2 regions of the Enterococcus bulliens genome follow, and region 2 is predicted to be linked to the other one. Evidence: riboswitches for the same ligand, from Rfam matches in the RefSeq annotation. Region 2 holds a riboswitch; the other holds the start of a gene.
The links. Region 2 has a riboswitch for thiamine pyrophosphate ahead of ACWOEC_RS06465 (TenA family protein). Riboswitches for the same ligand answer to the same signal wherever they lie in the genome.
Positions count from the first base shown of each region.

Region 1: it holds a riboswitch for thiamine pyrophosphate, as region 2 does, so the genes downstream of both, thiT (energy-coupled thiamine transporter ThiT) here and ACWOEC_RS06465 (TenA family protein) in region 2, are expected to answer to the same signal.

Region 1 covers NZ_JBSMXK010000016.1:26,113-29,280, forward strand. Annotated here, with positions in the region: gene ACWOEC_RS08840 (polyprenyl synthetase family protein) at 1-771, shown strand, start outside; gene thiT (energy-coupled thiamine transporter ThiT) at 832-1,347, opposite strand; TPP riboswitch at 1,428-1,530, opposite strand; gene ACWOEC_RS08850 (serine hydrolase) at 1,582-2,631, opposite strand; gene ACWOEC_RS08855 (DNA-3-methyladenine glycosylase I) at 2,628-3,149, opposite strand.
Region 2 covers NZ_JBSMXK010000010.1:4,215-7,382, reverse strand. Annotated here, with positions in the region: gene ACWOEC_RS06475 (RNA-guided endonuclease TnpB family protein) at 1-78, shown strand, start outside; gene ytpR (YtpR family tRNA-binding protein) at 308-919, shown strand; TPP riboswitch at 964-1,061, shown strand; TPP riboswitch at 1,125-1,221, shown strand; gene ACWOEC_RS06465 (TenA family protein) at 1,242-1,877, shown strand; gene thiM (hydroxyethylthiazole kinase) at 1,874-2,623, shown strand; gene thiD (bifunctional hydroxymethylpyrimidine kinase/phosphomethylpyrimidine kinase) at 2,616-3,168, shown strand, end outside.

The DNA of each region.
Region 1 (3,168 bases), on a different contig from region 2:
GCAAAAATTGCGGCATCAATTGAATTACTTCACATGGCAACATTGATCCATGATGATATTATCGATGATTCTCCACTACGTCGTGGTGTGATCACTGTACAATCGCACTATGGTAAAGACGTAGCTGTCTATACTGGGGATTTACTATTTACTTTATTTTTTGAGTTACTGATCGATACGATGAACGGCTCACCATTTATGCAAACCAACGCTCAAGCAATGAAACAATTGCTACTAGGTGAACTTGATCAAATGAACAACCGCTTTAAAGAAAATGAAACGATCGAAGATTATGTTCAAAGCGTCGATGGTAAAACGGCGGAATTATTTTGGTTAGCTTGCTTAGAAGGGGCTCATTTTGGGCAAACTTCACAAGAAATCGAAAAATTAGCTGGTGAGATCGGCCGCAATATCGGGATCGCATTCCAAGTTTATGATGATATCTTAGACTACACGGCTGATGAAGAAGTCTTACAAAAACCGGTTTTAGAAGATTTAGCGCAAGGTGTCTACACTGTGCCGCTACTGTTAGCAAAATCAGAGCACGCAGAAGCATTTAAACCTTTGTTAGACAAAAAGGAACAACTGACACCAGAAGATGCCAAACAAGTAGCCAAACTTGTTCATCACTATGATGGTGTAGAAAAAGCCAAAGCCTTTGCTAGAGATTATACTGAGCGAGCATTAAACGGTATTCAACAATTACCACAAGGTCCTGCTCGTGACCAAATCGAAAAACTAACCCGACAATTACTTGAACGTAATTATTAATTGTCCATTATCTTTACCTTTGTGAAAAAATGAACCGAGAGCGATCGCTCTCGGTTCATTTTATTTTGGCTGAAAAATATGACTAATCTTTAATAAAATCAATACGGCAATCATCGTAACCAGTGCTGTTGCTAGTCCACTGGCACCATTCATTACAAGTGAGAAGAGCCACGGCTTCATTCCCCAAAGAGCATAAGCTCCCCAAAAGATCCAACCCGCGATAAAATGAAAAATGTAACGTACAAATGTGCCTAAAAACACACCTTGAATTGCGGCGATCGTTACTTGATGACGGTTATCTCGTGTTAAGCCATTTTGCAGTTTAACTGCATATATCCCGGCTAATCCCAGACAAGCATCTGCTATTGGGTATTCTAGTACGACTTGAACCGGTGTTAAGAAATAAGCTATCCCTGTTACAAAATGCAATAATCCCCAAACAAGTCCTGCCGCCATTCCTGCTTTGACTCCACGTCTCAAAGCAAATACGATCAGTGGGATCTGACCTAAAGATATTGAAAAACTACTGCCGATATTTAGTGGAATAAAAGACAACACGATTCCCAGTGCTGCCATGATCGTTCCTTCCACCCATATCCGATTTTTTTGTTGCAAAAAAAGTCCTCCTTTGTCTGAATCCACAAAGGAGGACACATTTATGTCACTCTCACAATCCCTACGTTCGCATGATCGAAACAGGTTCAGAGGGTTTAGAGCACTGCTCATTCTCAGCCCAGATGGACTCCCCTTTGTGAATCATTCAATTTTTTTGTTCCTAGATAGCATAACATAATGATAAAAAAGCGCAAGTTATTTTGAATTCAACACGTTATTACTTGCTGCGGCCAGACTTGCTAATAAGTTTTCACCCGATTCCATTGTATCGTTATCCGCAGATAGGATCGCCACCAAATACGGTGTATCATTACTTGGGACTTGTCCGATACTATTGACGATCCACGTTTCACTACCATCTTCTTTTTCATCATTTAACCAGCCATTTTTTAAGGCAACATTCTCAGAAAGTGTGCCGATCCCAAAACGTTGCTCATCAGAAACATTTCGCATCAACTCTTGGATCTGAGCTTGTTCGTCTTTTGTTAAATAATCAGAAGTCTCAAAAACAGTCCGTAACAACTTGATTTGATCACTTGCTGTCGTTTGAGTCAATCCCCAACTCTCTTCATCGACTTTCGTATCGTTCATATTCAAGGTATCAAACATAGCTTGTAACGCAGTTAAACCACCTGCTTTTTCATCTAATAAATAGGTTGTATCCTCGTTGTCGCTATCTTCGATCATTGAACGTAAAGGCTCTAAGTCATCTTCATCAAGGGTCTCCCCATTTTCACGGATCGTATGCAATAAAAGGGTCGCGACAGCTACTTTGACGATACTTGCGGTATAAAAATGCTCGTTACTATTTTGATCAGTAATCAATTGACCATCTGCCCAAATCGCGATACTTACTGGATTTTTTTGTTCGGTTAAAATTGGTTGCCAAGCATTTTTCAAACGCGTCTCTAGCGTGTCCGTCGTTTTTGCCAATTCGTTTTCTTGCTTAGTATCAGTCGCTTTTTTCGTCGTTTGAAATAAACGATGAACCGCTACGACTTTAGGAATATGTAGTTGGCTAACGACTAGTGTCGCACTCAACCAAAAACACATCGTCAATACTAAATAGAGCGACAAACGGTTACGAAAATGATATTTTTTAGCGAGCACTGTTTGAACGACTAAAAGCACTAGCGCTAAAATCAATAAAAAACTAATAAACCAATAGGAGATCATCAGATATACTACTAAAAGACCGATGATACTAATCCCAGTCCATTTTAAATACTTGTTAATACAGGTCATACCTCTCTAAATGCACACTGTTTTTCATGATCATTGACCATTCCTACAGCTTGCATGAACGAGTAGCTCGTTGTGGGTCCAACAAATTTAAAGCCTCGTTTTTTTAATTCCTTACTCAAAAAAAGCGCCGTCTCTTTAGGGTCGGGCATATAGACCGTAAATGTTGCAAAATAAGTCGCCAAATCACCAAATGTTACTTGTAATTCTTGTGCGGCTTGTGCGTTTGCAATTACGGCTTCGATTTTTTTACGGTGACGTATGATCCCTTGATTTTCCATCAGTTCATCGACTTTTTCAGGGGTGAGTTGTGCGATTTCTGGAATCGACCAGTTCGCAAATGCTGCGGTAAAATTAGCCCGTTTTTTTAGGATCGTTGACCAACTTAGGCCAGACTGCATCAATTCAAGAGTCAGTGCTTCAAACAATGCTTCATCTGTTTGATGGACTTTTCCCCATTCTGTATCATGGTAAGCTTGTTCGATTGGATCCTCTTTTACCCATTGACAACGATAGACCATGGTAACTCCTCCTTATAGC
Region 2 (3,168 bases):
ACTTGTTCTCATTGTGAAACACATCATGATAGAGATATCAATGCGAGTATCAACATCTTAAACAAAGCGTTTGCCTAACGTTAAAGGCACTGGTATGGGACATCCTGCAATCAACAATGTAGTATGCCATGGTTAATAGGAGACACCGCTGTTGTTTAGAAAGTTAAATATCAAGTATGCTCTGTTCCCAAAAGCTCTGTTGCTTTAGCAATGAGTAGTTCACATTAAAAAATTAGCATCAAACGAGAATTCAAAGTAAAAGTTTGGTAAGATATGAAACGAAGAATAGATTTTAGGAGGAACGAAAATGATTTTTGCATACAATAAAGAACATGTCAGCGATACATTATTAACGATTTTAGAAGACGATAAGGGCATGGAACAACAAACAGAACGTAAAGGTGATATCGCAAAATTAACAACCGAAGATGGACGAATCATCGGCTGGAATTTCTTTAACATTTCAGAAAAATTAACGATCGATGAGCGTGGTCAAGTCTATTTAACAGACGATCAAGTGACTGTCTTAAATACTTGGTTACAAGAAGAAGGATTCACAGAACAATTAACACCTGATCACGAACCGAAATTTGTCGTGGGATTTGTAAAAGAATGCGTACCTCATGAAGATAGTGATCATTTATCGATTACTAAAATTGAGATCGATAACAACAAGGAATTACAAATCGTTTGTGGTGCACCCAACATTCGTCAAGGATTAAAAGTCGTTGTCGCTAAACCAGGTGCGATGATGCCTGATGGCCTATTGATCTGGCCTGGTGAATTACGTGGTGTTGAAAGCTTTGGGATGGTATGTTCTGCTAAAGAATTACACCTAAAAGACGCACCGAAAAAACGTGGAATCTTAGAGTTACCACAAGATGCTGTTGTAGGTGAAGCATTCCCAGTCGGTCAATAGCGACTTGTGTTTTTAGAGTGACTATAGTAAGGTAGACATTAGTAAAATCATTGCGGGGGGACTTTTATAGTTGAGAAGGTTAAAACCTGACCCTTAGAACCTGACAGTTAACACTGACGTAGGGAGCAGAAGTTTGGATCACTCACCTTATTTGAGTAAACTTTGCGCTCTCCATTTATTGATGGAGAGCTTTTTTTTCGCAATTTTTTTATTACGGGGGGACTATTTAGTTGAGAAGGTTAAAACCTGACCCTTAGAACCTGGCAGTTAAGACTGGCGTAGGGAGTAATTGCTTGCGTCTTCCAAATCAAGGAGGAAAAACATGTTTTATTCATTGGCAGTATCAGATGCCCAAACACCTTACCAGATGTGTTTGACACATCCATTTGTCACACAAGTAAAGGAATCGACTTTACAAAAAGTTAGCTTTGCATATTATTTACGGCAAGATCAAGAGTACCTCAAGCATTACGTTATTTGTTTACAAAAATGGCAACGATCATTACCCAAAAAATATCATGGCTTTATCGATGATATGATCTTAGAAGTGAAAGAAAAAGAAGAAATATTCCAAAGACGTGCGTTAAGTGAACTCCCCCAAGTAGACTACGTTTCGGATTCGATTACGACACGCTATATCGAGCATTTATACGCTAGTTTAGCTACTAACAATCATGCGTATATCTATGCGTCGTTATTAGCCTGTCCATTTATTTATCAACAGCTTGCACAAGACGTTAGATTAGATACGATTCAAGAACCTTTGTATCGTGAATGGTTTTCGTTATATCAGACGACAGAAGCTAAACAAATCCAACAGCTACAAGAAGCACGATTGGCAGACTTTTGTCAGCTCGAGCAATGTACGCTTGAAAGTTGTGTCCCATATTTTACGCAAAGTATGATCGATGAAGTATTATTCTTTGCGATGCCGTTACATCAGGAGGTGACCGTATGAGTCTTCAAGCAATTTTTGCTGCCACCCCCTTGATCCACTGTTTAACCAATCAAGTCGTTATGACGCAAACTGCCAATGCCTTACTCGCAGTAAATGCCTCACCGATCATGACCGATGAACCATTAGAAGTGCCTGAGATCACGAGCTTGGCACAAGGCGTATTGATCAATATCGGGACGATGACAGCTCAAACAAGAATAGCGATGAAACTTGCCGTCAAAACGGCCAATCAAAAGCTAATCCCAGTCGTATTAGATCCAGTTGGTATCGGTGCTAGTTCATTTCGTTTTACTTTTGTCGAAGACCTATTGAGAAATACTCAAATCAGTGTACTACGATGCAATCAAGGCGAACTTGCGACGATTGCGCGTGAACCTTGGCTGACAAAGGGTGTCGATAGTGGTCAAGGAGAATTTGATTGTGAAGTGATTGCAAAACGAGTAGCTAGGCAGTATGGGTGCATTGTAGTCGTAACGGGAGCTAGTGACTTGGTGACCGATGGCGATATAGTCCAATTGATCAAAGGCGGGAATACACTTATCACACGGATTACGGGAACAGGTTGTTTGCTGAGTGCTTTACTAGCTGCTGGAATTGCAAGTATTGATAAAAAAGAAGCATTAAGCACGTGTGCAACGATTTGTGAAGAGTACAAAGCGATTGTGACTTCAATCAAAAACTTAGGCAGTGGAATGATCCAGATCATCAATGGTCTAGCGATTCGTGCGGAGGTGGAACATGATTAAATGTGCTTGTACGATAGCTGGGTCTGATAGTGGTGGTGGTGCAGGGATTCAAGCGGATCTCAAAACGTTTCAAGAAGCAGGCGTATATGGCACGTCGGTCCTCACGGCTGTAACCGCGCAAAATACATTAGGTGTCGAACAAATTGAAGCTTCAAGTCCTGCGATTATTGCAGCGCAGTTAGATGCGATCCAAACAGACTTTTTGATCAAAGCTTATAAAATAGGGATGTTGTTTGATGAAACAATCATTGAACTTGTAGCCAGTAAGCTAGAAGCCAAAGAAGTACCGATCGTAGTGGATCCTGTGATGGTCGCTAAAGGTGGAGCAAGTTTATTACAATTAGAAGCAATCGAAGCTTTAAAAACGAAGCTCTTACCACTTGCAACGATTTGTACTCCGAATTTGCCAGAAGCTGAGATCATTACTGGAATCCAGATTACTGATGATCGGAGTCTACAACAAGCAGCAGAAAAAATACTCCAGTTAGGTGTCGAAACAGTCGTCATGAAAGGCGGGCATGCAATCGGAAAACAAGCAATCGATA